DNA from 3 places in the Xanthobacter sp. 91 genome. Region 1 is predicted to be linked to each of the others. Evidence: predicted binding sites of a transcription regulator. Region 1 holds the regulator's gene; each other region holds the start of a gene.
The links. The regulator LexA, encoded in region 1, represses DNA repair genes until DNA is damaged. The targets are predictions, from matches to a motif close to TGTTCNNNNTGTGTTCNG.

Region 2: a site for LexA is predicted at 3,258-3,275, ahead of recA (recombinase RecA). Genes of this name have one in related genera too.
Region 3: a site for LexA is predicted at 7,281-7,298, ahead of parE (DNA topoisomerase IV subunit B). Genes of this name have one in related genera too.

What each region holds. Positions count from the first base shown of each region.
Region 1 is NZ_JNIB01000001.1:4,761,012-4,770,864, forward strand. Features, by position in the region: gene trpE (anthranilate synthase component I) at 1-713, shown strand, start outside; gene A37E_RS0122225 (aminodeoxychorismate/anthranilate synthase component II) at 2,002-2,634, shown strand; gene trpD (anthranilate phosphoribosyltransferase) at 2,655-3,689, shown strand; gene trpC (indole-3-glycerol phosphate synthase TrpC) at 3,686-4,477, shown strand; gene A37E_RS0122240 (DUF2147 domain-containing protein) at 4,567-4,980, shown strand; gene moaC (cyclic pyranopterin monophosphate synthase MoaC) at 5,098-5,583, shown strand; gene glp (gephyrin-like molybdotransferase Glp) at 5,639-6,853, shown strand; gene lexA (transcriptional repressor LexA) at 7,012-7,722, shown strand; gene A37E_RS0122260 (ComEC/Rec2 family competence protein) at 7,843-9,853, opposite strand, start outside.
Region 2 is NZ_JNIB01000001.1:4,985,477-4,995,329, reverse strand. Features, by position in the region: gene A37E_RS0123295 (TetR/AcrR family transcriptional regulator) at 1-584, opposite strand, end outside; gene A37E_RS0123290 (glutathione binding-like protein) at 651-1,349, opposite strand; gene A37E_RS0123285 (glutathione S-transferase N-terminal domain-containing protein) at 1,513-2,220, shown strand; gene A37E_RS0123280 (SDR family oxidoreductase) at 2,237-3,043, shown strand; gene recA (recombinase RecA) at 3,322-4,407, shown strand; gene alaS (alanine--tRNA ligase) at 4,672-7,323, shown strand; gene A37E_RS0123265 (cation:proton antiporter) at 7,529-9,271, shown strand; gene A37E_RS0123260 (cyclic nucleotide-gated ion channel) at 9,279-9,853, shown strand, end outside.
Region 3 is NZ_JNIB01000001.1:5,129,751-5,139,603, reverse strand. Features, by position in the region: gene A37E_RS0123975 (HAD-IA family hydrolase) at 1-25, shown strand, start outside; gene A37E_RS0123970 (ATP12 family protein) at 38-808, shown strand; gene A37E_RS0123965 (TfoX/Sxy family protein) at 987-1,487, shown strand; gene A37E_RS0123960 (DEAD/DEAH box helicase) at 1,561-3,150, opposite strand; gene A37E_RS0123955 (MFS transporter) at 3,490-4,659, shown strand; gene A37E_RS0123950 (hypothetical protein) at 4,691-4,993, opposite strand; gene parE (DNA topoisomerase IV subunit B) at 5,098-7,167, opposite strand; gene recJ (single-stranded-DNA-specific exonuclease RecJ) at 7,357-9,156, shown strand; gene A37E_RS0123935 (YoaK family protein) at 9,167-9,853, shown strand, end outside.

The DNA.
Region 1 (9,853 bases):
TCTACCGGGCGCTCAGGCGGGTGAACCCGGCGCCGTTCCTCGTCTATCTCAACTTCGACGGCTTCTCGGTGGTGTGCTCCTCGCCGGAAATCCTCGTGCGGGTGCGCGACGGCAAGGTCACGATCCGCCCCATCGCCGGCACCCGCAAGCGCGGCGCCACCCATGCCGAGGACGAGGCGCTGGCGCAGGAGCTGCTCGCCGATCCCAAGGAGCGCGCCGAGCATCTGATGCTGCTCGACCTCGGCCGCAACGATGCCGGCCGCGTCTCGCGCGTCGGCACGGTGAAGGTGACGGACTCGTTCTTCATCGAGCGCTACAGCCAGGTCATGCACATCGTCTCCAACGTGGAAGGCGCCATCGACCGGCGCTTCGACGCGGTGGACGCTCTGGCGGCGGGCTTTCCGGCCGGCACGGTGTCCGGCGCGCCCAAGGTGCGGGCCATGGAGATCATCGACGAGCTGGAGAAGGACAAGCGCGGCATCTATGCCGGCGCCATCGGCTATTTCGGCGCCAATGGCGAGATGGACACCTGCATCGTCCTGCGCACGGCGGTGGTGAAGGACGGGCGCATGTTCGTCCAGGCCGGCGCTGGCATCGTCTACGACTCGGTGCCCGAGAGCGAGCACCAGGAGTGCGTGAACAAGGCCAAGGCCCTGTTCCGCGCCGGCGAGGAAGCCGTCCGCTTCGCCGCCCGCGCCGGGAAGGGACAGTGAGGGGATGGGGGCCGCCGTCCGTTCCTGAATGTCCCGATCAAGTTGACACGATTTGGTAGGCTGGCTGCCGGCTGGTGCCTACGCTGTCTCCCAATGCGATTTTGATAGAATACATGAGAATGTACAAAAATTTCCGGCAACACTTAGGCCTCTACATCATGAAATTATAACTCAGAGGACTAACGTAATGAGCACATCTGAGACAGTAACGTTCGAATTGGGATCCTGTCCATGTGGCTCTGGAAAGGTTATAGAGAGCATTACAACGCAGGACAATCCTTGGAGCGGAGCCGACATAACTCATTACATTGAATGCAGTGTATGTATATCAAGATGGCGCATTTCGTATGGTTTTCTTGTTGATATTAAAACAGAAAATGATTCTCGCCGCGCGATGGAATATGAGAACCTGAAATTGAATGAGTTAAAGGCCATCTGCGCACCTCTCGTTGATGCATATTTTTCGAATTTTGCCGCAAGAAGCAAAAAGGCCGAATATGAAGAAATGATGAGATTGAAAATATACACTGGTAGTTATCGAAACTATTTAGACGATAAGAGCCGAAATCGCTCATGGGCGGATATTGCCTATGCGCTTCGTAACGAGAATTGGGTAGAGCGATTGGCAGACTGCGATGGTCTCGGTGCGGCCTTTCGACAGGCGAGGAAAGCCCTCCAAGACGCTAGGGACGCCGCTAACGTCGCCGGAAGGGCCGTCGTCAGACTCCCTCTCCCAAAGCAGACATACTCGTAACGCCTTCCTTAATTCGCCGGACACGATCGTGACAGAGTTCCTAGCTCCCCTTTGGCCGCAGCTTGCCGTAAGATGACAACTTCTCGGCCTTCCGGCAGCGATTGCGCGCGCCCTGCTCGCGGTGTGGTGCCATTCGCGATCTGTCGCGCCGGAAGGCGTTGCTTGACCCCAAGGCTGCTGCGGGTCTTTAACCTGAGGCAATTCCCTCAGAATGCGGCACGGGGCTAGGATTGAGATGACACGTCGCGAGCGATGGTGAAGCGGGAGCAGCCTCGCGCCCCGGACGCATGCAGCGTCAGCGGAATGCGAGCCGGAGCCCAGCGCAAGGAGGCCGCCGCAGGCGCTTCCTGATCCAGCGCTCTCCGGCATCGCCCGCTTCGCGGTTGTCCCTGCGCTGGACCCCGGATCGGCGCTCCAGCTCCGCTGGAGCTTGTCCGGGGAACCGCTTCGCGGCGCATCACCATTGACCGCCCGTCATTCCTCGCCTTAACACCCGCCATTCCCGCACAGCGCGGCGCGGGGCCGGAGTTCCAGATGTCCGCCACACAGGTTTCGGCCAATCCCTCCCCGAAGGTCACGCTGATCGATAATTACGACAGCTTCACCTACAACCTCGTCCATTATCTCGGCGAGCTCGGCGCCACCGTGACCGTCCACCGCAATGACAAGGTCAGCGTGGAAGAGGTGCTGGCCGAGAAGCCCGACGCCATCGTGCTGTCCCCCGGCCCCTGTACGCCCAACGAGGCCGGCATCTGCCTCGATCTCATCGCCAAGGCGGGGGACAAGGTGCCGCTGTTCGGCGTCTGCCTCGGCCATCAGGCCATCGGGCAGGTGTTCGGCGGCGACGTGGTGCGCGCGCCCTCCCCCATGCACGGCAAGATGAGCGAGATCCTGCACGAGGGCAAAAGCGTCTTCCGCGGCCTCAACCATTCCTTCCAGGCGACGCGCTATCATTCCCTGATCGTCGAGCGGGACACCCTGCCGGACGCGCTGGAGGTGACGGCCCACACCGAAGACGGCCTCATCATGGGCCTTGCCCACAAGAGCCTGCCCATCCACGGCGTGCAGTTTCACCCCGAGAGCATCGCCTCGGAGAACGGGCACGCGCTGATCCGCAATTTTCTCGAGATCGCCGCCGCCTTCAACGCTGAGAAGGCCAAGGGCTGAGACGGGGGCGAGGACACACCATGGACCAGTTCAAACCCCTGCTCGGCAAGGTGGCCACCGGCGCGAGCCTCAGCCGCGACGAAGCCGCCTTCGTGTTCGACCGCATGATGTCCGGCGAGGCGACGCCCTCCCAGATGGGCGCGCTGCTCATGGGCCTGCGCGTGCGCGGCGAGACGGTGGAGGAGATCGCCGGCGCGGTCTCCGTCATGCGCGCCAAGATGCTCACCGTGGACGCCCCGGATGAGGCGGTGGACGTGGTGGGCACCGGCGGCGATGCCTCCGGCTCCTACAACATTTCCACCTGCGCCAGCTTCATCGTCGCCGGCGCCGGCGTGCCGGTGGCGAAGCACGGCAACCGGGCGCTTTCCTCCAAGTCCGGCGCGGCGGATGTGCTCGCGGCGCTGGGCGTGCGGCTCGATCTTGATCCCGCCGGCATCTCCCGCTGCATCGGCGAGGCCGGCATCGGCTTCATGTTCGCCCCCTCCCACCATCCCGCCATGAAGCATGTGGGCCCGACACGGGTGGAGATGGGCACGCGCACCATCTTCAACCTGCTCGGCCCGCTCTCCAATCCGGCCGGCGTGAAGCGGCAGATGGTGGGCGTGTTCGCGAAATCCTGGATCGTGCCGCTGGCCGAGGTGCTGAAGGCGCTGGGCTCGGAGAAGGCGTTCGTGGTCCACGGCTCGGACGGGCTGGACGAGATCACCATCTCCGGCGGCACCGACATCGCCGTGCTGGAAGACGGCCGCATCCACACCTTCACCCTCAACCCGGAGGATGTGGGCCTCGCCCGCGCCCCGGCCGAGGCGCTGAAGGGGGGCGATGCCGCCCAGAATGCCGAAGCCCTGCGCGCCGTGCTGGACGGCGCCCCCGGCGCCTATCGCGACGTGGCGGTGCTGAACGCCGCCGCCGCCCTCGTGGTGGCCGGCCGCGCCAAGGACCTGACCGCCGGCGTCGGCATGGCGCAGACCAGCCTCGACACCGGCTCCGCCCGCGCGCGGCTTGAACGGCTCGTCACCCTTTCCGCCTCACTCGCCCCGGAGGCCGCGCAATGAGCGACATTCTCACCAAGATCGAGGCCTACAAGCGCGAGGAAATCGCCGCCGCCAAGAAGGCCCGGCCGCTCAACGAAATCGAGGCCGCCGCCCGCTGCGCGCCCCGCGTGCGTCCCTTCGCCGGGGCCATCGAGCAGAGCCTGTCCGAAGGCCGCACCGCGCTCATCGCCGAGATCAAGAAGGCGAGCCCCTCCAAGGGCCTGATCCGCGCGGATTTCGACCCGCCCTCCCTCGCCCGCGCCTACCAGCGCGGCGGCGCCACCTGCCTCTCGGTGCTCACGGACACGCCCTCCTTCCAGGGCGCGCCGGACTATCTGAAGGCCGCCCGCACGGCAGTGAGCCTGCCCGTGCTGCGCAAGGATTTCATGTACGACACCTATCAGGTGGCGGAGGCCCGCGCCTGGGGTGCGGACTGCATCCTGATCATCATGGCCGGGGTGGACGACGCCCTCGCCCGCGACCTCGCGGACGCGGCGGCGGCCCACGGCATGGATGCCATCGTGGAGGTGCATGACGACGCCGAGCTGGACCGCGCGCTGGCGCTGCCCTGCCGGCTCATCGGCATCAACAACCGCAACTTGCGGACCTTCGAGACCACGCTGGAAACCTGCGAGCGCCTCGCCCCGCGCGTGCCGAAGGACCGCATCGTCATCGGCGAGAGCGGCATCTTCACCCCGCAGGATGTGGCCCGGCTGGCGCAGGTGGGCATCGGCACCATCCTCGTGGGCGAGAGCCTGATGCGGCAGAAGGATGTCGCGTCCGCCACGTGCCAGCTGTTGGCCACATAGGCCTCGCCACCTCGGCTTGCCGTATACGTGAAGTTACTCTTTAATACGTGAGGCGGTCCGCAAGAGGCCGCACGCAAGGGAGGAGCTTCATGAAGACGTTTGCGATTGCCGGCCTTGCCGCCCTTCTCGCCACGCCTGTTTTCGCCGCGGACCCGACCGGCCTGTGGCAGACCCCCACCCGCAGCGGGCAGGTGGAAATCTCCAAGTGCGGCGCGGGCCTGTGCGGCCGCCTCGTTTCCTCCGAGGGTCTGAAGGCCGATCCGGCGCTGAAGGATGTGAACAATTCCAACGCCTCGCTGCGCGGCCGGGCGCTGAAGGGCCTCACCATCCTCACCGGCTTCTCCGGCGGCCCGCAGGAATGGAGCGGCGGCAGCATCTACAATGCCGAGGACGGCAAGACCTATTCCGGCACCATCACCATGGATGGCGACAACACGCTGAAGCTGCGCGGCTGCGTGGTCGTCCCGCTCTGCAAGACGCAGGTGTGGACCCGCCTGCGCTGACCTGAACCCAAGCCGGCAACACTGCCTTTCCGCCGCATTGCTCCTGCGGCGGTGGACAGGCGCCGCCGCGGACGCCATCTTCCCCCCGACATCGAATCCGGGAAGACCGCGACGGCCATGGCCAGCCTCACCCATCTCGACGAACAGGGCGCCGCCCGCATGGTGGACGTGTCCGACAAGGACGCGACCACCCGCGAGGCGCTGGCCGAGGGGCAGGTGGTGATGGCGCGCGAGACGCTGGATCTCATCCTCTCCGGCAACGCCAAGAAGGGCGACGTGCTGGGCGTGGCGCGCATCGCCGGCATCATGGCCGCCAAGCGCACCCATGAGCTGATTCCCCTCTGCCATCCGCTGATGCTGACCAAGGTGGAGGTGGAGGTTGCCCCCGATCCTGCATTGCCCGGCCTTCATGTGACGGCCCGCGCCAAGGTGACGGGCCAGACCGGGGTGGAGATGGAGGCGCTCACCGCCGTCTCCGTGTCCTGCCTCACCATCTACGACATGGCCAAGGCCGCCGACCGTGGCATGCGCATTGAAGGCATTCGCCTGCTGGAGAAATCCGGCGGCCGCAGCGGCCACTTCCGCGCCACCGACGCGGCCTGAGCCGGCCCGCCACCATGACAAGACCTGCGTTCAGGCAGAGTGAGGGAGCCGCGCCATGGCGCTCATGACCGTCGAGGAGGCCACCGCGCTCATCACGTCCGGCGTGTCTGCGCTCGGTGTGGAGGATGTGCCGGTGCAGGCCGCGGCCGGCCGCGTGCTGGCGCGCGATCTGGCGGCCCGCCGCACCCAGCCGCCCGCCGACATGTCGGCCATGGACGGCTATGCCGTGCGCGGCGCCGATATCGCGCAGACGCCTGCCCGCCTCGCCGTCATCGGCGAATCCGCCGCCGGGCGGCCCTTCGCTGGCACCGTGGGCGCCGGGCAGGCCGTGCGCATCTTCACCGGCGCCGTGGTGCCGGAAGGCACCGACACGGTGGTGATTCAGGAGAACGTCTCCCGCGAGGGCGACACCATCACCACCACGGCCCCGACCGCTGCGCTCCGCAACGTGCGCAAGCGCGGCTGCGATTTTTCCGCCGACGCGCCCGGCCTCTTCGCGGGCCGGCGGCTGACCGGCCGCGACATCATGCTGGCCGCCGCCATGGACCATGCGACCGTGCCGGTCGCCCGCCGCCCGCGCGTCGCGCTGCTTCAGACCGGCGACGAGCTGGTGCTGCCGGGCCAGGGCACCGGCAACGACAGCGAAATCGTCGTCTCCAACGCCTTCGGCCTCGCGGAACTGGCCCGCCGCGCCGGCGCCGATGTGACCGACCTCGGCCTCATCAAGGACGACCTCGCCGCCATCCGCGCCGTGGTGGCGCGGGCGCTCTCCGGCGAGTTCGATCTCGTCGTCTCCTCCGGTGGCGCTTCGGTGGGCGATCATGACCTCATGGCCCCGGCGCTGAAGGCGGAAGGGGTCGATCTCTCGGTCCACAAGATCGCGCTCAGGCCCGGCAAGCCGCTGATGTTCGGCCATCGCGGCACCGTGCGGGTGCTGGGGCTGCCAGGCAACCCGGTGTCGTCCCACGTCTGCGGGATGGTCTACCTCGTCCCCCTCATCCGCGCCCTGCAGGGCGATTCCCGCCCCGGCCCCGAGACGGTGCCGGCGCGCCTCGCGGCGGACCTGCCGCCCAATGACGTGCGGCGCGATTTCATGCGCGCGACCCTCGAGCGCCGGGCGGATGGCTCGATCCACGCCATCCCCTGCACCTCGCAGGACAGCGCCATGCTGAGCATTCTTTCCGCCGCCGACTGCCTTCTGGTGCGCCCGCCTTTCGCCCCGGCGGGCCGCGTCGGAGACCCCTGCGAGATTATTCCCTTCGCGGATTGAGCCCTTAACGGAGCCTTCACCACTTGCGGAACACAAAAGGAACAGATAAAGACTGTTCATGATTTGTTTCGCGGCGCACCGGGCGGGATGCGCCTTGAATCGGGACCGGCCGAGAGCGCCTGTTCCGCGGCGGTGCGTGCAAGGAACGGGGCCAGGGAATGCTCACTCGGAAGCAATATGACCTTCTGCGCTTCATCCATGAGCGGCTGAAGGAGACCGGTGTTCCCCCCTCCTTCGACGAGATGAAGGAAGCGCTGGACTTGCGCTCCAAGTCCGGTATCCACCGCCTCATCACCGCTCTGGAAGAGCGCGGCTTCATCCGCCGCCTGCCCAATCGCGCCCGCGCGCTGGAGGTGGTCCGCCTGCCCGACAGCGTGGCGCCGGGCCTCGCCTCCGCCCGGTCCGCAGGGCGGGGTTTCTCGCCCTCGGTCATCGAGGGCAGCCTCGGCAAGGTCCGCCCCGTGGCGGAGGATGACGAGGCGGGACAGGTGGTCTCGGTGCCGGTCATGGGCCGCATCGCCGCCGGCTCGCCCATCTCCGCCATTCAGAGCCGCAGCCATACGCTGAACATCCCGCCCGAAATGCTGGGCTCCGGCGAGCATTTCGCCCTTGAGGTGCGCGGCGACAGCATGATCGAGGCCGGCATCCTCGACGGCGACACGGTGCTGATCCGCAAGTGCGATTCCGCCGACACCGGCGACATCATCGTCGCGCTGGTGGACGACGAGGAAGCCACCCTCAAGCGCCTGCGCAAGAAGGGGGCGTCCATCGCGCTGGAGGCCGCCAATCCGGCCTACGAGACCCGGATCTTCGGTCCCGACCGCGTGCGCATCCAGGGCCGCCTGATCGGCCTCATGCGCCGCTACTGATCCTTATTTCTCCCGCGGGAGATCCGGAACGGGGTGAGGGGCGCGGTGGTCCACGCTCAACGGGCGCCTGCGCTTTTTTGAAGGCGTTGCCCCTCACCCCGACGCCTGGCAATTGTCGTGTCAGGGGGCGGTGGCATCGGTCTGCGGATCGCCCGCATCGACCGCCTCCCGCTCCGGTGCGAGGTCCGGCGGCAGCGGTGCCATCCACGGCCGGGACACTGAGGGGCTGCGGCTTCGCTCGGCCACGAGGGCGCCCTCGCGCAGGGTGAAGGCGAGCGTTCCGGTCCGCGCGAGTTTTTCCGGCGTCAGCACCTCGGCCGGGCAGGCCCGGGGAGGGGCATCGCGGGTCACGACCATGCGGGCATTCAGGCAGTCCGCCTCCAGGCTCTCGGCGCGCCGGGAGACAGCGATGGTGCCGCCGCCGGGCAGCGGCGCGGTGCAGCCGAGCGGGTCGCACAGGAAGGCGGAGGCGAGGTCCTTGGTGCCGGCCGTCCGGCGGTCGCCCTCCCGCGTCAGCCATTGCTCCACCACCAGTTTCTGGCCCGAGGCACCGAGCACGGAAAGCCGTCCATCCGGCATCCGCACCGCCACCGTCTGCGCATCGGGCGCGATGAGGAGGTCCGGCTTCAGCGGCGTTCCCGCCACCAGCGCGGCGAGGCCGAGGGGCACCAGCGCTGCGAGGGTGAGCACGCCCCGCAGCAGGCAGAGGGCCAGCAGCGCGAGGGAGAGCCAGAGCAGCGTTCCGGCACCGACGAAGGCGGCGCGGATGTCTGCCCCCGGCAGCGTGCCCACCCAGTCGGACACCGCCGTCATGATCTCGATGCCCCGCCCCATGACCGGCCAGGCCAGATGATCCCAGCCAAACGGCATCAGCAGCACGCCCGCAAGCCCGGCCGGCATCACGAGGAATGAGACGGCCGGCATCGCCGCGAGATTGGCGAGCAGGCCGTAGGGCGCCACCCGCTGGAAGTGGAAGATGCCATACGGCGCCGTCGCCAGCCCCGCCACCAGAGAGGTGAGCGCCGTGCCAGCCACCAGCACGGCCACCCAGGAGATTACGGCTCCGGCGATGCCATCCGGCCGGGGTATCGCTCGCAAAGGCTGGAGCCGCTCATAGGCGGCGACGAGGGCGAGGGTGGCGGCGAACGACATCTGCGTGCCCGGGTCCAGCGCCGCCTCCGGCGTCAGCGCCAGCACCACCACCGCCGCCACACCCACCGAGCGCAGCGACAGGGACGGCCGCCCCACCAGCACGCCGGCCAGCACCAGCCCCGTCATCACGAAGGAGCGCTGCGCCGGCACGTCGTTGCCCGACAGCACGAGATAGAAGGCGCTGCCCGACAGCGCGATCAGCGCCGCCATGGACTTGATGGGCCACGACAAAGCCAGCCCCGGCACCAGCGCCAGCAGGCCCCGCGCCAGCCCGAACAGGGTGCCGGCCACCAGCGCCATGTGCAGGCCGGAGATGGAGAGGATATGCGAGAGGCCGGACACCCGCATGCTCTCCTCCACCGCGCGCGGAATGCCGGAGCGGTCGCCAGCCACCAGCGCCACCGCCACCTCCGCCGGTACGCCGGAAAGCGAGGCGCGGATGCGGTCCGACAGGCTCTGGCGCACCCCGTCCAGCGCCATGGCGAGGCGCACGGACAAAGGCGGATCGCGCGGCGCCGCCGCCTTGGGCCGGCCGAGCCCGTAGCCGATGGCGCCGATGCCCTGGAACCACGGCGTGCGGCCGAAGTCATGGGCACCCGGCATGGCCGGGCCGGAGGGCGGCAGCAATTGCGCCAGCTGGGTCACATGGCTGCCCACCGGCGGCGCCCATCCCTTGCGGAGCGAGAGGCGCACCAGCGCCGGCGCGTTTTTCAGCCCGCGCACGGCGTCGCCATCGAGCCGCAGCAGGATGCGGTCGCCGGTGGTCCGCCGCTCCACCCGCTCGATGAAGCCGGACAGGCGCACCGGGGTCTTGGGCGGCACCACCATCTCGTGGGCGATGAACGCGGTGCGCACCCCGCCGGCCGCGAAGCCGGCCATGGTGGCGAGGAGCACCGCCGCGGCCCCGAACATCACCGGCCGCGCCCGCGCCCCCCAGGCCGCCGCCGCGAACAGGGCCACGAGCACGAGGCTCGCGGTG
Region 2 (9,853 bases), 220 kb from region 1:
GGATCGAGGGCTGCAAGAGCCGGCTTCACCACCCCTTCCAGCAGCTCACGACCGGGCTGCAGGCGCGCCAGCACCCGGAGACCAAGGTGGACGCCGAGGAGCATCCGCGCCAGTTCCTGCGCGGTCTCCCGGCTCTGGATCGTGCCGGCCGTGCGGCCGGCCTCGATGCGGCGGGTGAGGAAGGCCTCCACCTCGCCGAGGGAGGCGAGCGCGGCGGCGCGCAATTCGGGGTCGTGCGGCCCCATCTCCACCGCCGCGTTCACCACGAAACAGCCCTTCATCTCGGGGTCGTCGAGCGCCCGCTCCAGCGTCTCCCGGAAGAAGGTGGCGATGGCGTCGCGCGGGGCCATGTCGGGCGCCTCCAGCCGGCGGATGCGTTCCGCCATGCTGTGGCTGGCGTAGCGCTCCAGCGCTTTCTCATAGAGCGTGCGCTTGTCGCCGAAGGCGTTGTAGAGGCTGGCGCCGGTGAGGCCCATGGAGGAGGCGAGATCGCGCACGGAGGTCGCCTCGTAGCCGCGGGTCCAGAAGCAGCGCAGCGCCGCGTCCAATACCTCGCCCTCGTTGAACGCCCTCGGCCGCGCCATGATACCCCGTCTTTCCCGCGTCTTTCCGCGACGCCCGGCGCAGCGTAACCCGCGCCGGGCGAGGCGTCATCCGGCCTGCCGTGCGGTCTGGCCGAAGAGGATCTTCTTGCCTTCCTCGGTCACCGTCGGGCGCTTGGTGAAGGGCTCGCCCTTGGCATAGGCGGCAATGGTGGCCGGACGCGCTGCCACCGCCTCGAACCAGCGCTTCAGGTGCGGGAAGGTGTCGAGGTCTTGCTGCTGGCGCTGGTGCGGCACGATCCAGGGGTAGATGGCCATGTCGGCGATGGAATAATCCTCGCTCGCCACGTTCGCGCTCTTGCCGAGGCGCGTGTTGAGCACGCCGTAGAGACGGTTCGTCTCCTTCACGTAGCGCTCCATGGCGTAGGGAATGCGCTCCGGCGCGTACTGGACGAAATGGTGGTTCTGCCCGGCCATGGGGCCCAGCCCGCCCACCTGCCAGAACAGCCATTCCAGCACGCTCTTGCGCCCGCGCACGTCGGCGGGAATGAAGCGGCCCGTCTTCTCCGCGAGATAGAGCAGGATTGCGCCGGATTCGAACACCGGGATAGGCGCGCCACCATCGGCAGGGGCATGATCGACGATGGCCGGCATACGGTTGTTGGGGGCGATGGCCAGAAAATCCGGCTTGAACTGGTCGCCTGCGCTGATGTCCACGGGAATGATGGTGTAGTCGATGCCCGTTTCTTCGAGAAACATCGTGATCTTTTGGCCGTTCGGGGTCGGCCAATAATGCAGGTCGATCATTCGGGATCATCCATGACATGTCGCGCCGCCGCCGAGATCTGGCATGCGGCAGTATTTTGCGATGCGGACAGCTTGCGCAGGTGTCCGATGCGTGCATTCTATATCAGTCGTTCTAAAACGCAAACGTGCCCGCTTCGGCGGCTGCCAGCGAAGGGTGATCCCGTTGATCCGCTTCTATTTCCATCCCACGCCCAACCCGGCCAAGGTCGCGCTCTTCCTGGAAGAGACGGGCCTTCCCTACGAGATTGTCCCGGTGGACACCGCCAAGGGCGAGCAGCACCTGCCGGCGTTCCGCGCCATCAATCCCAACGGCAAGGTGCCGGCCATCGTCGATACGGACGGGCCGGGCGGCGGCGAGGCGCGGGTGTTCGATTCCACCGCGATCCTCATTTATCTCGCGGAGAAGACCAGCCGTTTCGGCGGTGATCCCAAGGACCGGCCGGAGCTGCTCTCCTGGCTGCTGTTCCTCGCCAGCGGCCTCGGGCCGTTCTCCGGACAGGCGGTGCACTTCCAGCACGCCGCGCCCGAGGGGCTCGGCTATGCCGTGAACCGGTACCGGCGCGAGGCGGAACGGCACTATCAGGTGCTCGACGACCTGCTCGCCACCCGCCCCTACATCACCGGCAAGGACTATACCATCGCTGACATGTCGGCCTGGGGGTGGGTCCTTCGCGCGTCCCGGGTGCTGAAGGGCGAGGACGATCCCCTGGCGCGCTTCCCGCACATCAAGCGCTGGTTCGCCGAGATCGACGCCCGCCCCGCCGCCGCCCGCGCCCGCGCGGTGGGCACCGATCACGCCTTCAAGCCCATGGGCGATGAGGAATCCCGCAAGGCGCTCTTCCCCTCCAACTATCCGCCGGCTGCGGAGTGAAGGGGCAGGCAACGCCATGAAGATCAAGGGAAAACGAATCCTCCTTACCGGCGGATCGAGCGGCATCGGCCGTGCCATCGCCACCGCTCTGGCGGCAGACGGCGCGCGCCTTGTGCTCACCGGCCGCCGGCCAGAGGTGCTGGCGGAGGCGGTCGGCGGGCTCAAGGCGTCCGGCGCCGAGGTCCACGGTATCCCCGGCGACGTGACCGATCCTGCGGACCGTGGGGCCATGCTGGACGGCGCGGTGGCGGCTCTGGGCGGCCTCGACATCCTCATTAACAATGCCGGTGGCGTGCGCGCTGGCCGGCTGGAGGAGACGAGCGAGGCCGACATCCGCACCATGATCGAGGTGGACCTGATTGCGCCCATCCTCCTCACCCGCGCCGCGCTACCGGCGCTGCGGGCGAGCGGGGAGGGGCTGATCGTGGACATCACCTCCGCCATCGCGCTCATCGGCATGCCGTTCTACGCCACCTATGCGGCGGCGAAGGCTGGCCTCGCGCGCTTCGACGAGGCGCTTCGGCGGGAACTGGCGGGAGAAGGCGTGCGCATCCTCACTGTCTATCCCGGCGCCACCGACACGCCGATGATGCGCAGCAGCCGCGCCGGACCGGAGGTCGGTTTCAGCCGCGAACCTGCCGAGGCGGTGGCCGAAGCGGTTGTCGCCGGCATCGCGGCCGATGCCTTCGAGGTGGTGCGGGGCGGCGAGGCGCGGGCGCAGATGATCGCGCTCAACCGCACCGACCCGCTCGCCCTCGACGCCCGCTTCGCCACCCTCAAGGATGCCCTCGGCGAAGCCGTGCGCGACCACGCCGCCCTCTAGGCGCTCACGCCTCCACGCCGATGCCACGTCGCCCTGCCGGTCGATCCCCGACAGGGCGGCGGTGGTGCCAACCCGCTCCGGTTATGAGCGTGTCGAGGTCGTTCAATGCCCGGCGTCAGCGACATTTAATTCCGGCATCCTGTTGGTGCTCGGCGACAAAGAGCGATCGCGCTTCCACCACACGCGAGGGACCAAAGAGAACATATTGCGAACCGAGAACAAAAAGAGTACAAATACAACGTTCTTAATTCCCCTTGCACCCGCACCGGAGCGCGGCGATGACTCAGGCGACACTCCGACTCGTCGAAGGTTCTTCCATGGACAAGACCAAGGCGCTGGATGCCGCGCTCTCGCAGATCGAGCGGCATTTCGGCAAGGGCTCCATCATGCGGCTCGGCAAGGGCGGGAAAGCCCTTGAGATTGAGAGCATTCCCACCGGTTCGCTGGGGCTCGACATCGCACTGGGCATCGGCGGCCTGCCCAAGGGACGCGTCGTGGAGATTTACGGGCCCGAATCCTCGGGCAAGACCACGCTCGCGCTTCACACGATCGCCGAATCGCAGAAGCGCGGGGGCACCTGCGCCTTCATCGACGCCGAGCACGCGCTGGACCCGATCTATGCCCGCAAGCTGGGCGTGAACCTCGACGACCTGCTTATCTCCCAGCCCGACGCCGGCGAGCAGGCGCTGGAGATCGCCGACACGCTGGTGCGCTCCGGCGCGGTCGACGTGCTGGTGGTCGATTCGGTGGCGGCCCTCACCCCCCGGGCCGAACTCGACGGCGAGATGGGCGACAACCAGCCGGGCCTTCAGGCCCGCCTCATGAGCCAGGCACTGCGCAAGCTCACGGCCTCCATCTCCAAGTCCAACACCATGGTCATCTTCATCAACCAGATCCGGATGAAGATCGGCGTGATGTACGGCTCGCCGGAGACCACCACGGGTGGCAACGCGCTGAAGTTCTATGCCTCGATCCGCCTCGACATCCGCCGCATCGGCGCCATCAAGGAACGCGACGAGGTGGTGGGCAACCAGACCCGCGTGAAGGTGGTGAAGAACAAGCTGGCGCCGCCGTTCAAGCAGGTCGAGTTCGACATCATGTATGGCGAGGGCGTCTCCAAGACGGGCGAGTTGCTCGATCTCGGCGTCAAGGCCGGCGTGGTGGAGAAGTCCGGAGCCTGGTTCTCCCACGACAGCCAGCGCCTGGGGCAGGGTCGCGAGAACGCCAAGACCTTCCTGAAGCAGAACCAGGAGATCGCCGGGCGCATCGAGGCCGCTATCCGCCAGAATGCCGGCCTCATCGCCGAGAAGATCCTCGCCGGCGATCCGGAGGAGGACGCCGAAGGCTCCGCCGCCGACGCCTGATGCGCCGGGCGCGGACGTCGCCTTGACGGATTTCGGTGCGGGCGGGGGCCGGATGGTCTCCGCCCGTTTCGTCTTGCGCCCTCGCGTTTCTGGACAAGCGGCGGGCCCATCGTTAAACGAACCCGGTTCCGCCGGCCGCATCGGTCGAGGGAACCGCGCGACACCCGAGGGATGGCCCCAAGCTCGGCCCGAGGCGCTGGCGCGCGCAGCGATCACCAGAGCCGGCCGCCGCAAGGCCCGGCCTCCGAGGGACAGTGCCGGCACATGAGCGGCGTCAACGAGATCCGGTCGAGCTTCATCGACTACTTCGTCAAGGAGGGCCACGAGGCCGTCGCCTCGTCGCCCCTCGTGCCGCATAACGACCCCACGCTCATGTTCACCAATGCGGGCATGGTGCAGTTCAAGAACGTCTTCACCGGCGTCGAGAAGCGGCCCTATTCGCGGGCTGCGACGTCGCAGAAGTGCGTCAGGGCCGGCGGCAAGCACAACGACCTCGACAATGTGGGCTACACCGCGCGGCACCACACCTTCTTCGAGATGCTCGGCAACTTTTCGTTCGGCGACTATTTCAAGGATCGCGCGATCGAGCTCGCCTGGAACCTCGTGACCCGCACCTTCGATTTGCCGAAGGACCGCCTGCTCGTCACCGTCTACAGCGAGGACGAGGAAGCCTACGGCCTGTGGAAGAAGATCGCCGGCCTGTCCGACGACCGCATTATCCGCATCGCGTCCTCGGACAATTTCTGGTCCATGGGCGACACCGGCCCGTGCGGCCCCTGCTCGGAAATCTTCTTCGACCACGGCCCGCACATCTTCGGTGGCCCGCCCGGCTCGGCGGACCAGGACGGCGACCGCTTCATCGAGATCTGGAATCTCGTGTTCATGCAGTACGAGCAGCTGCCGGGCGGCGAGCGCGTCGGCCTGCCGCGGCCGTCCATCGACACCGGCATGGGCCTCGAGCGCATCTCGGCCGTGCTGCAGGGCACGCATGACAATTACGAGACCGACCTCATGCGCGCCCTCATCGCCGAGGTCGCGGAATTCACCGGCGTCGATCCCGAAGGGCCGCAGAAGGCCAGCCACCGGGTGATCGCCGATCACCTGCGCGCGTCGGTCTTCCTCACCGCCGACGGCGTGCTGCCCTCCAACGAGGGGCGCGGCTACGTCCTGCGCCGCATCATGCGCCGCGCCATGCGCCACGCGCAGCTGCTCGGCGCCAAGGACCCGCTGATGCACCGCCTCGTGCCCATCCTGGTGCGCGAGATGGGCCGGGCCTATCCCGAGATCGTGCGCGCCGAGCCGCTGGCGGAAGAGACGCTGCTGCTCGAGGAGACGCGCTTCCGCCGCACGCTGGAGCGCGGCCTCTCCATCCTCGAGGAGGAGAGCCAGGGCCTCGTTTCCGGCGCGAACTTCCCGGGTGAGGTAGCGTTCAAGCTCTACGACACCTACGGCTTCCCGCTCGATCTGACCCAGGACGCCCTGCGCGCCCGCGGCATCAGCGTCGACACCGACGCGTTCGACGCCGCCATGGCCCGTCAGAAGGCGGAAGCCCGTGCCAACTGGGCCGGCTCCGGCGAGGCGGCGACCGACACGCTGTGGTTCTCTGTTCGTGACAAGGTGGGCGCCACAGACTTCCTCGGCTACGACACCGAGAAGGCCGAAGGCGTTGTCACCGCCCTCGTGCGCGACGGCGCTGAGGTTGCGGCCCTCAATGCCGGCGAGACCGGCCTCGTGGTGCTGAACCAGACGCCCTTCTATGCCGAATCCGGCGGCCAGGTGGGCGACACCGGCCGCATGACCGGCGAGGGCGGCATCGTCGTGGAGGTCCGGGCGACCCAGAAGAAGCTGGGCGACCTGTTCCTGCACGATGTGAAGGTCGACACCGGCACGCTCAAGCCCGGCACCGCTCTCGTGCTGGAGGTCAATCACGACCGCCGCGCCGCGGTGCGCGCCAACCATTCCGCCACCCATCTCCTGCACGAGGCGCTCCGCCGGGTGCTCGGCGAGCATGTGGCGCAGAAGGGGTCGCTGGTCGCCCCCGACCGCCTGCGCTTCGATTTCTCCCACCCCAAGCCCCTCAGCGAGGCCGAGGTGGCGGAAGTGGAGGAGATCGCCAACCGCTTCGTGCTGCGCAACGAGCCGGTGGAGACCCGCATCCTCGCGGTGGACGACGCCATCAAGTCCGGCGCCCGCGCGCTGTTCGGCGAGAAGTATGGCGATGAGGTGCGTGTCGTCTCCATGGGTACCGACGACGGCAACGGCGCGCCCTATTCGGTGGAGCTGTGCGGCGGCACCCATGTGAAGCGCACCGGCGACATCGGCCTCATCTCGGTGGTTTCCGAGGGCGCGGTGGCGTCCGGCGTCCGCCGCATCGAGGCGCTCACAGCCCGCTCGGCCCGCAAGCATCTCAACGGCGCCAACGCCGCGCTCATCGCCACCGCCTCCGCGCTCAAGGCGCCGGTGGCGGAGGTTGAGGCGCGTGTCGCCGCGCTGGTGGAGGAGCGGCGCAAGCTGGAGCGCGAGCTGGCCGAGACCCGCAAGAAGCTCGCCATGGGCGGCAACCAGGGCGCGGCCGACGCCGTGCGCACGGTCGGCGACATCAAGCTCCTGGCGCGGCAGGTGGAAGGCATCGAGATCAAGGATCTCAAGGGCCTCGTGGACGAGGGCAAGAAGCAGATCGGCTCGGGCGTGGTGGCCATCGTCGGCGTCACGTCCGATGGCAAGGCCGGCATCGTGGTGGGCGTCACCGCCGACCTCACCGCCCGCGTGGATGCCGTTGCGCTGGTGCGGCGGGGTGCCGAGGCGCTGGGCGGCAAGGGCGGCGGTGGCCGTCCCGACATGGCCCAGGCCGGCGGCCCCGACGGCGACAAGGCGGAGGCTGCCCTCTCCGCCATCGAGGCGGCCCTCGCGGGCTGAACGGCCGGGCGGTTCGCCGCTCCGCCGTACCGCGGCATCGGAGGACACAGCCGCCGATGGGCCGAGCCTGGTCCGGCAAGGGCAAGGTTCGGAGACATTCTCCGACGTATTGGGGGCTGATTTGATCCAGGCCCCTTGCGCAGCGTCAGTCATTCTTGCCACACAGGGAAGGGGCGCGGGCTAACGGTAGCGGAGTGGCGGTGCGTTGAACGACAGCTTCCTCAAGGATGCGTTCGTCTATCTCCTCGCCGCCGGGGTGCTGGTGCCGCTCTTCCACCGCGCCCGTATCGGTGCCGTGGTGGGCTTCATCGCCGTGGGTGCGCTCTTGGGCCCCCACGGGCTCGGGCACCTCGCCGATACGCTGCCGCTGGTGCGTTTCGTCACCATTTCCAGTCCCGAACGGGCGGCGCCGTTCGGCGAACTGGGCATCGTCTTCCTGCTGTTTCTGCTCGGGCTTGAATTCTCCACCGCGCGCCTGTGGGCGCTGCGGCGCGAGGTGTTCGGCGTCGGCTGCCTGCAGGTGGTGTTCTGCGGTGTCCCGCTGGCGCTGGGTGCGGTGCTCATCGGATACCCGCCGGGTGTGGCGCTGGTGCTGGGCTCGGCGCTCGCTTTGTCGTCCACGGCGGTCGTGAGCCAGCTGCTCATCGATCAGCATCGCGCCCTTGCCCCGCTCGGCCAGCTCGTCATCGCCGTCCTGCTGTTTCAGGACCTGATGGTGGTGCCGATCCTGCTGGCGGCGGAGCTTCTCACCGGCAATGCGCCGGACGTGCTGACGTTGGCCGCCCTTGCGCTTGTCAAGGCGGTGGGCGCCGTCGCGCTGATTCTGGTGGCGGGACGCTTCGTGCTGGCGCCGCTGGTCGCGGCGGCGGCTTCCACCCGGTCGCGCGATCTCATCATGGCGATCACGCTGGTGGTGGTGGTGGGCTCGGCGGCGATCACCCATCGGGCGGGCCTGTCCAGCGCGCTCGGGGCCTTCCTCGCCGGGATGCTGCTGTCGGAAACGGCCTACCGGCACCAGATCGAGGTGGACCTCGAGCCGTTCAAGGGCCTGCTCATCGGCGTGTTCTTTGTCACCGTGGGCATGAGCATCGATTTCGCCGTGGTGCTGCCGCGGCTCGGCTGGGTGCTGGGCGGTGTCGCCTGCATCCTCGCCGTGAAGATCGTCTTCACCTATGCCGCCGGCCGCCTGATGAAAGTCGCGCCACCGGCTGCGGCGGAGGCGGCCGTGCTGCTGGCGCAGACGGGGGAATTCGCCCTCGTGGTGCTGGCGCTCCTGGCGGCGAACGGGGCGCTGCCGCGGGCCGATGCCGGCGTCCTTATCGCCATGGTCGGCCTCAGCCTCGCGGCAACGCCGTTCCTCGCGCGGCTGGGCCGGCGGCTGGGGCGGACGCTGGATGCCCGCCTCAACGACAGCCTCGCCGCGCCTGCGCAGAGCAGCGCAGAGGGCCACGTGGTCATTGGTGGCTTCGGGCGGGTGGGCCGCATGGTAGCGGACGCGCTGGAGGAAGAGGGCGTCGCCTATGTGGCGCTCGACAACGATCCCCGCCGGGTGGCCGAGGCGCGGGGTGCCGGCCTGCCGGTCTATTTCGGCGATGCCGGGCGCGCGGAGATGCTGGCGCGCCTGGGTGCCGAGCGCGCGACCGTGTTCGTGGTGACACTCGATGCGCCCAATGCGGCCGAACGCATGGCGGGTGCCGTGCGCCAGCACTGGCCGTCGGCCGCGATCATCGCCCGTGCCAAGGATACAGAGCATGCCCACCGGCTGTCGGCGCTCGGGGTGGCGGGCGTGATACCGGAGGCGCAGGAAGCAAGCCTGCAACTCGCCGCCCGCCTCTTGACGCAGCTCGGTCTGCCGGACGAGGTGGTGGTGGCGCGCACCGAGCGCGCCCGGGCCCGCATCGAGACAGCGCTCGGTCGCGCGCGAAGCCAAGGCGGGCAGGGGATTTGAGGACGAGATGAAGGAGCAATCGGCCCGGCGACGTGTGTTCGACATCCTGGAGCGAGACCTTCCCGGCGACCGGACAGCGGATTTCGTCCATTATTTCCTGATCGGCACGGTGCTGCTGTCGGTGACGGGCGCGGTGCTGGCAACCGTGCAATCCCTGGAAATTCGCGATGCGTGGTGGTTCAGGGTCGGCGAGTTCTGCGGGCTGCTGATCTTCACGGTGGAATACGGGTTCCGGCTGTGGGTGGCGCCGGAACACCCGCTCCGGCGCGGCATGTCGAATACGCGCGCGCGGCTCAGCTACATGCTGACCGTGCCGGCGTTGATCGACCTCATCGCCATCCTGCCGTGGTTCGTGGCGCTGGCCACCGATTTCGATCCCCACGCCCTGCTGGTGCTGCGCCTCGTGCGCTTCCTCAAGCTGGCGCGCTATTCCTCCGGCTTCAATGCGCTCTATCTCGCCATCCGACGCGAGCGCTACGCGCTGCTCTCCTGCCTCATCATCCTGTGCTCGGGCGTGCTGATGTCGGCGACCGCCATGTATCTGACCGAGCGGAATGTGCAGCCGGACAAGTTCGGGTCCAT
Region 3 (9,853 bases), 370 kb from region 1:
GGCCCGCCGCCGCGTCGTGATCTGAGGACAGCTCGATATGCGTGAGTTCCTGGAAGATGTGGAGAGCGGCGATCCGGGCGATCCCGTCGCCCGCGCCCGCGCCGCCCAGAAGGCGCCTCTGCCCAAGCGCTTCTACAAGGAAGTCAGCGTGGGCGAGGGGGAGGGCGGTTTCACCATCCTCCTCGACGGCCGCCCCGTGCGTACCCCCGCGCGCGGCCTGCTGAAGGCGCCGAGCCGCGCGCTGGCCGAGGCCATGGCGGCCGAATGGGCGGCTCAGCAGACCGAGATCGACCCTTTCAGCATGCCGCTCACCCGGCTCGTCAACGTCGCCCTCGACCGGGTGACGCCGGAGGCGCAGGCGGTGGCGGACGAGGTGGTGAACTACGCCGGCACCGACATGCTCTTCTATCGCGCCGACGGCCCGCAGAAGCTGCTGGACCGGCAGGCGAAGCACTGGGATGCCGTGCTGGACTGGATGGGCGCCACCCACGGTGCGCGCTTCTTCCTTGCCGAGGGCATCACCCATGTGAAGCAGCCGGAGGAGGCGCTGGCGAAGGTGCGGGCGCTGGTGCCGGCCGATCCGCTGCGCCTCGCGGCCGTGCATTCCATCACCACGCTCACCGGCTCGGCCCTCCTCGCCCTTGCGGTGGCCGAGGGCGCGCTCTCCGCCGACGCGGCGTGGACAGCGGCCCATGTGGACGAGGATTTCAACCGCGAGCAATGGGGCGAGGACGAACTCGCCACCGCCCGCCGCGCCGCCCGCCGCACCGAGATGGACGCGGCGGCACAGGTGCTGGCGCTGGGCTGAGCCGCCTTTCAAGCCCCCGCGGCGTCTGAGCGGAGCGACGCGAGAAATCCGCGCGGCGTTTGAGAGAGGCAACGGGCAAAGCCCGCGCGGCGCTTGAGCGAAGCAACGCGGGACTCCCGCGCGGCGTCTGAGCGAAGCAACGCGGGACTTCCGCGCGGCGCTGGAACGGGGAGGGGGAATGGACGAGGACGCGATTGCCGATCTCTTCGCTGCCTTCGGCCCGGTGGCGGTGAAGCGCATGTTCGGCGGGGCCGGGCTCTATGCGGACGGGCTGATGTTCGCCTTGTGGGCGGGTGAGACCTTCTACCTCAAGGCCGATGCGGCGCTCGCCGAGGATCTGAAGGGGCGGGGCTCGGTCCCCTTCAGCTACGAGGCCAAGGGCGTCGTGCGCACCATGGGCGGCTACTGGTCCGTGCCCGAGGCGGCACTCGACGACGCCGAAGACCTCGCCGCCCTCGCCCGCCGTGCCCTCTTCGTGGCGCACGCGGCCAGCGAGGCCAAAGCCAAAGCCCGGCCGGCAGGCCGGGCGTCCGCGAACAAAGCGAAGCCGGCAGGCCGGGCGTCTGCGAACAAAGCGAAGCCGACAGGCGGAGCGCCTGCGAAAATGCCGAAGCCGACAGGCGGAGCGGGCGGGAAGACGCCCGCCGCCAAAAAGAAAAGCGCGCCGGCCCAAGATTGAGCGGCGCGCTGATCCATCAGAACATTTGACAGGATGCGCCGGCCCGGAGGTCGGCGCAGACTTCAGCCTGCCATCACGCGCCGGCCTTCACACGCACGGGGCGCAGAAGGAAGGCGGGGAGGTGGGACATGTCGGCCGGCTCGTTGGCGGGCGCCCGCTCGCGGCGCGGGGGACGCGCCTCGGCAGCATCCTCGCGGGCGGGACGGCGGTTGCGCTCGGGGCGGTCGCCACGCTCGGCGGTCCGTTCCGGACGTGCGGCGCGTTCCCGCTCCTGACGCTCGGGACGTTCGGTGCGCTCGGGACGCTCCGTGCGCTCGGGACGATCGGCGCGTTCGGGACGCTCCGCCCGTTCAGCCCGCGGCTGACGCTCGGCACGCTCCGCGCCTTCGGCCCGGGGCTCGCGCTCACGGCGCGGCTCGCGCTCGCCGCGACCTTCGCGATCACCACGGCCCTCGCGGGGCTCCTTGTCCATGCGGCGCTTGCCGCGCAGACGGCCATCCTCGCGCCCGCGGCGCTCGGAGGCCGGCGGGGCGTCGCCCAGGGGCGCGCCATGCCAGGGGATCGGATTGCCGATCAGCTTCTCGATGGCCGAGAGGGACTTGGCATCGAGGTGCGTGACCATGGTGTAGGCCGTGCCGGCGCGGCCGGCGCGGCCCGTGCGGCCGATGCGGTGGACGTAATCCTCGGCGTGGTGCGGCACGTCATAGTTGAAGACGTGGCTCACCGCCGGAATGTCGAGGCCGCGTGCGGCCACGTCGGAGGCAACCAGCAGGGTCGCCTCGCCATTGCGGAACTCGTCCAGCGCCTTGATGCGGGCGTGCTGGTCCATGTCGCCGTGCAGGGCGACGGCATTGAAGCCGTGCTTCTGCAGCGAGCGGTGGAGCACCGCCACGTCGCGCTTGCGGTTGCAGAAGATGATGCCGTTCTGCAAATTCTCGCAGCCTCGGATCAGCTCCCGCAGGACGTCGCGCTTCTCGTAGTCCTCGCGGCCGGAGGCGACCAGTTCCTGCGTCACCGTGGTAGCGGTGGACGCGGGCTTGGAGACCTCCACCCGAACCGGGTTGGAGAGGAACTGCGAGACGAGGCGCTGGATCTCCGGCGGCATGGTGGCCGAGAAGAACAGCGTCTGGCGGGTGAAGGGCACGAGCTTGCAGATGCGCTCGATGTCCGGGATGAAGCCCATGTCCAGCATACGGTCGGCTTCGTCGATGACGAGCACTTCGATGCCGGAGAGGAGCAGGCGGCCGCGCTCCACATGGTCGAGCAGGCGGCCGGGGGTGGCGATCAGCACATCCACGCCGCGAACGAGCTTGGTGTCCTGGTCGCCGAAGGAAACGCCGCCAATGAGCAGGGCGACGTTGAGCTTGCTGTACTTGCCGTAGCGCGTGAAATTCTCTTCCACCTGGGCCGCGAGCTCGCGGGTGGGTTCCAGGATGAGAGTGCGCGGCATGCGGGCACGGGCGCGGCCCTGCTCCAGCAGCGTCAGCATGGGGAGCGTGAAGGCGGCGGTCTTGCCGGTACCTGTCTGCGCGAGGCCGAGAACATCCCGGCGCGCGAGAACATGGGGGATGGCCTGGGCCTGGATGGGGGTCGGGGTCGTGTAGCCAGTATCGGCGACAGCCGCGAGAACCTTATCGCTCAGGCCGAGCTCGGAAAATGACATTGCATCTTTTGGATGCGGCGGCGCGCCGCTGATCGAACGTCCCGTGCCGTACGGGGTCAGACGAGTGGTCGTCGGTCGGCGCGCTTGGATTCGACATATCTCGGACGACGCATAGCAACATAAGAAAATGATGCGCCGTGTCAATGTTTTCCGCCCGGTCTCGCCGATTCGGAGGGCATAAAGCGCCGTTCTTCCGGCGCTGGCGCGGAAATGCACGCTTTGCGGGCAGTCGCCATGCGCGCGGCGAATGAGTGTGCGCTGCACCCATGCGGCCTTGTCGGGTTGACCCGATCCGGCCGACGCCGCACGGATGGCATTCCTGTCGCCGTTCCGGATCCCATGCCTTTCCTTCTCGTCCTCGGCCTCGCGGCGTTCGCGAGCGCGTTTTCCATGCGCGTCGTCGATCCCATGCTGAACATCCTGGCGAGCGAGCTTCAGGTGACGTTGCAGCAGGTGGCGATGCTCGCCAGCGCCTTCACCTTTCCCTATGCGCTGATGCAGCTGGTGTTCGGCCCCATCGGCGATGCGGTGGGCAAGGTGCGGCTCATCCGCGTGAACCTCGCCATGCTCTCCATCGGCCTCGTGGTCTCGGCGACCGCCACCAGCCACGAGATGCTGCTCGCCTCCCGCGTCTTCTGCGGTGCCTTCGCCGGCGGCATCATTCCGGTGGTGCTGGCGACGGTGGGCGACCGGGTACCGTTCGAGCGGCGGCCCCTGGCCCTCAGCCGCGTGCTGCTCGCTTTGGTGCTGGGGCAGCTCTCCGGCTCGGCGCTGGCCGGCTTCATCGCCGAGCTGGTGGGGTGGCGCGAGGTGTTCTGGTGCGCCCTCGCCGTCGCGGCGCTGGCGGCGCTCGCGACCACCTTCGGCCTGACAGAGGAGGGCGAGCGCAAGCCTTTGTCCTTCGCCGCCTCCATCGCCCGCTATGGGCTGGTGCTGCGCAACCCGCTGTCCATCAAGGTCTACGGCGTGGTCGCGATCGAGGGTGCGCTGAGCTTCGGGGTGTTCCCACTGGTGGCGCCGCTGATGGTCCATCAGGGCATCGGCAATGCCAAGGAGGCCGGCATCGCGCTCGCGGCCTTCGCCATCGGCGGCGCCGTCTATACCTTCGCCGTGCCGCTGCTGGTCCGCTATCTCGGCCTCAGCGGCATGGTGCGCTGGGGCGCGGCGGGGGTGGGCGTGCTGCTCATTCTCGCCACCCGCGCCCATGGGCTGGTGCTCATGGCGGCGATCTTCGCCGGGGCGGGCTTCGCCTTCTACATGATCCACAACGTGCTGCAGATCCTCGCCACGGAACTGGCTCCCGAGGCGCGCGGATCGGCGCTGGCGCTGTTCGCCTCCTCCTTCTTCATCGGCCAGGCGTTGGGCGCGCTGGGGCTGACGCAGGCGGCGGGTTTCGCCGGGGTGGTGGCCATGTTCATCACCGCCGGCATCGGCATGCTGCTGCTCGCCGGCCCCGCCGGGCTGCTCCAGCCGAGGCGGGGCCAGATCTCACCCCCCGAGACGCTTTGAGATGCGGACCTCGTGAGGGCGGCGGCTCCCGTCAGATGTTGATCCTCACCGACGCGCCCTGCTTGGCGCAGCGGGCGGTGACGCCGTTGCGGTGGACCTGCGGCGCCCTGGACATGGATTGCGCCGACTGGCCCATGCACCATTTGGTGTGGCGCATGGGGTCGATCAATTCGTTGGCGCGCCTCCAGTCGCAGCCCTGGCTCGCCGCCAGATAGATGACGGACACCGCCCAATAGCCATAAGAGACGCAGGACTGCTCGTCATTGCCGAACGACTGCGCCCGCGCCGCCCCCGGCAGCAGGGTGGCAAGCGCAAGGCCAGTAGCCAGAGTCATCCGCATGCCGCGCCCCGCGCGTGTCACTCTCGTTTCATCCCCCATGATCTTCCCCCTCCGGTGCCGCGATGGCGGCGTTAATCGCCCGCCGCCCCCGCGCCGGCTCAGATGTCCAGCATCTCCTCGCCGGCGAAGGCGGCGCGCTCGGAGATGAAGGCAAAGCGGGCTTCCGGCTTGTTGCCCATGAGGCGTTCCACGAGATCCACGGTGGCGGCGCGCTCTGCGTCCTCCACGGAGACGCGCTGCAGGGTGCGCGTCCTCGGGTCCATGGTGGTTTCCTTGAGCTGCGCCGGCATCATCTCGCCGAGGCCCTTGAAGCGGCCCACGTCCACCTTGCCCTTGCCGTTGAATTCCTTCTTCAGCAGCCGCTCGCGGTGGGCGTCGTCGCGCGCATAGAGGGTCTTGGCCCCCTGCGTGATGCGGTAGAGCGGCGGCACGGCGAGGAAGAGGTGGCCCTCCTCGATCAGCTTCGGCATCTGGCGGAAGAAATAGGTGACGAGGAGGGAGGCGATGTGCGCCCCGTCAACGTCGGCGTCGGTCATGATGATGACCTTCTCGTAGCGAAGGTCCGTCTCGCGGTAGTGGGCGAGGGTGCCGCAGCCCAGCGCCTGGCCGAGGTCGGCGAGCTGCTGGTTGGCGGCGAGCTTGTCGCGGGTGGCGTTGGCGACGTTGAGGATCTTGCCGCGCAAAGGCAGCACGGCCTGCGTCTTGCGGTCCCGCGCCTGCTTGGCCGAGCCGCCGGCCGAGTCGCCCTCGACGATGAAGATCTCGGAGCCAGCCGCCTCGGTGTTGGAGCAGTCGGCGAGCTTGCCGGGCAGGCGCAGCTTGCGCACGGCGGTCTTGCGGGAGACCTCCTTCTCCTGCTTGCGGCGCAGCCGCTCCTCGGCGCGGTCGATCACATGGTCGAGCAGGCGGCTCGCCTGCACCGGATTGGCGGCGAGCCAGTGGTCGAACGGGTCGCGCAGCGCCTGCTCGACGATGCGGGCGGCCTCAGCGGTGGCGAGGCGGTCCTTGGTCTGGCCCTGGAATTCCGGCTCGCGCACGAACACGGAGAGCATGGCGGCGCAGCCGGTGATCACGTCGTCGCCGGTGATGACGGAGCCGCGCTTGCCCTGTCCGGCACGCTCCGAATAGTCCTTCAGGCCCTTGAGCAGAACCGCCTTGAGGCCGTTCTCATGGGTGCCGCCATCGGGGGTGGGGATGGTGTTGCAATAGGAGGAAATGCTGCCATCGGCATCCGCCACCCACGCCACCGCCCATTCCACCGAGCCGTGCCCGCCGGTCTTCTGGATGCGGCCAGCGAAGATGTCGGGATGGACCAGCGTGTTGCCTTCGAGGTCCGCCGCCAGATAGTCCTTCAGGCCGCCGGGGAAGCGGAAGACCGTCTTCTCCGGGATGTTCTCGCCGGCCTTCAGCAACTCGGGGTCGCACGACCAGCGGATTTCCACGCCGCCGAACAGGTACGCCTTGGAGCGGGCCATGCGGAACACGCGGGCCGGCTCGAAATGCGCGCCGGCGCCGAAGATTTCCGGATCGGGATGGAAGCGCACGCGGGTGCCGCGCCGGTTGGTGATGCGGCCGACTTCCTTGAGCGGCCCCTGCGGCACGCCCTTGGAGAAGCTCTGACGATAGAGGGTCTGGTTGCGCGCGATCTCCACCTCCAGATCGTCGGAGAGCGCGTTCACCACCGAGACGCCGACGCCGTGCAGGCCGCCGGAGGTCTCGTAGACCTTGCTGTCGAACTTACCGCCGGCGTGCAGCGTGGTCATGATGACCTCCAGCGCCGACTTGCCGGGAAACTTGGGGTGCTCCTCCACCGGGATGCCGCGGCCATTGTCCGAGACGGTGAGGTAGCCGTCGGCGCCGAGCTGCACTTCGATGAAGGTGGCGTGGCCGGCCACGGCCTCGTCCATCGAATTGTCCACCACTTCGGCGAAGAGGTGGTGCAGCGCCTTGGAATCGGTGCCGCCGATATACATGCCCGGGCGGCGCCGCACCGGCTCCAGCCCTTCCAGCACCTCGATATGGGCGGCGGTATAATCGCCCGCCATGGCGGGCACGACGGCGGCCTTGCCGCGCGCGCTCTCCCTGCCGGTCGATTCCCGCGCAGGCGACTTGCTGGCACCGCGCGGGCGGGCGGCGAAGAGATCGTCGGAATTATCGCTGTCGGACATGGGTCTCTGAGGTCGGAGGTTTGGGCGCCAGATAGCAGAACGGCAGGGCCGGCGCGAATCGGGACGGCGCCGCGGCCCCTGATTTCCCCATAGTGACAGAGCCGGAGGGCGAGGGGAACAGAATGGCAACAATTGAGCCATGCCCGGCCCGTGCTCGACGCCGCGCCTCTCCTCTGGCTTCATGCGCGCGTGAACATCGCCGTGCCGAATCGCCTCTTCCTCGACGTCGCCCGCTCCGCCACCGGCCGCACCTGGCGGGAACGGCTGGACGTGCGCGGGGGGCAGACGGCGCTCGCCATGGCCCAGCGCTTCGGCATCAGCGAGCTTCTGGCCCGCGTGCTCGCCGCCCGCAACGTGCAGCTGGACGAGGTGGAGCGTTATCTCGACCCCTCCATCCGCACCCTTCTGCCCGATCCCGACACGCTCACTGACATGCCCGCCGCCGTGGCGCGCCTCGCCCGCGCGGTCACGACCGGCGAGCAGGTGGCGGTGTTCGGCGACTATGACGTGGACGGCGCCTGCTCCACCGCCCTCATGGTGGGCGTGCTCCAGGCCGGCGGGCTCGATCCCTTCTTCCACATTCCCGACCGCATCTTCGAGGGCTACGGGCCGAACGTTCCGGCCATCGAGCAGCTCGCCGCGCGCGGCGTGACCCTGCTGGTGACGGTGGATTGCGGCACCACCTCCCTCGAACCGCTGGTGGCCGCGAAAAGGCTCGGCATGGACGTGGTGGTCATCGACCATCATCAGGCGGGGGAGACCCTGCCGCCCGCCACCGCCATCGTGAACCCGAACCGGGAGGACGACCTCTCCGGCCTCGGCCATGTCTGCGCGGCGGGGCTCGCCTTCGTGGTGGCGGTGGGGCTGGTGCGGGCGCTGCGCCAGAGCGGGCATTTCAATGCCGAACGGCCCGCGCCGGACCTGCTGGAAGCCCTCGACATCGTGGCGCTGGCCACCGTGGCGGACGTGGTGCCGCTCATCGGCCTCAACCGCGCCTTCGTGGCGAAGGGGCTCCTCGCCATGCGCCGGCGCACCCGCATCGGCCTCACCGCGCTGATGGACGCGGCGCGGCTCGATGGGCCGCCCCGGCCGTTCCATCTCGGCTTTCTCATCGGCCCGCGCATCAATGCCGGCGGGCGCATCGGCGAGGCGACGCTGGGGGCGCGCCTGCTGCTGACCCAGGACCCCGCCGAGGCGCGCGGCATCGCCGCCGAGCTGGACCGTCTCAATGCCGAGCGGCAGGAGGTGGAACGCGCCATCCTCGCCGCCGCCGAGGCGGAGGCGCAAGCGGCGCTGGGCATCTCGGAGGAGGGCGCCGTGGTGGTGGTGAGCGGCGAGGGCTGGCACCCCGGCGTCGTCGGCCTGGTCGCGGCGCGGCTGAAGGAGCGCTTCCAGCGCCCGGCCTTCGCCATCGCCTTCAATGGCGAGACCGGCACCGGCTCCGGCCGCTCCATTCCCGGCGTGGACATCGGCCGCGCGGTGCGCGGGGCGGTGGAGAGCGGGCTCCTTGTGAAGGGGGGCGGCCATGCCATGGCGGCCGGCCTCACGGTGGAGCGCCGCCAGCTCGGGGCGCTACGCGCGGAACTGGAGCAGCGCCTCGCGCCGGACGTGGAGCGCGCCCGCGCCGAGGGCACCCTTTCCATCGACGGAGCGATGACCGCGCGCGGGGCAACGGTGGACATGGTGGAGACCGTTTCCCGCGCCGGCCCGTTCGGCGCCGGCAATCCCGAGCCGGTGTTCGCCTTTCCCGGCCACCGCATCAGCTATGTCGAGAGCTTCGGCGCCGGCCATGTGCGCGCCCGCATCTCCTCGCCGGACGGCACGACATTGAAGGCCACCGCCTTCCGCTGCGCCGAGGAGCCGCTGGGCCGGGCGCTCTTGGCCGGGCGCGGGCGCAATCTGCACGTGGCCGGGTGCCTCGACATCGACACCTGGCAGGGCGAGACGCGCGTGGCGCTGCGCATCCGCGATGTGGCCGAGGCTGGATGAGGTCGCCGCTGTGAAGGTCCTGCTCGCCGTCCTCCTCTGCTTCAACGCCGGCTTCGTGGATGCGGCGGGCTTCGTCGCGCTCGGCGGGCTGTTCGCGGCCCATGTCACCGGCAATTTCGTCACCATCGCCGCCTCGCTGGCCCACGGGGATACGCCTTCGCTGACGAAGGTCCTGGCGCTGCCCGTGTTCGCCATCGTGGTGTTGTGCGCGCGGGAGCTGAGCCTGTTTCTCGCCCGGCGGGGGCGGGACGATTTCCGCATCCTGATGGCGACAAAGCTCGTGCTGCTCGCCCATGCGGCGCTGGTGGCGGTGCAGAACGGGCCGTTCTACGACCACGACTCTCCCGCTGCCGTGATGATGGGCATGACGCTGGTGGCGGCCATGGCGCTGCAGAACGCGCTCCACCGCACCCACCTCACCGACTCGCCGCCCTCCACCGTGATGACCGGCACGTTCACGCAGGTGCTGGTGGACATCGCCAATCTCTTGCGACCGTTGGAAGGCACCAACATTCCCGCCACCCGCGCCCGTCTCGGCCGGATGAGCGCGTACCTCGCCGCCTTCCTCTTCGGCTGCCTTTCGGCCGCGCTGCTCTATCGCGCGGTGGGCATGTGGTGCCTGTTCGTGCCCACCTTCGTGGCGGTGGCGGAAATCTTCACGCTGGGGCCGGACCCGGCGCCGCAGAAGGACAAGGCG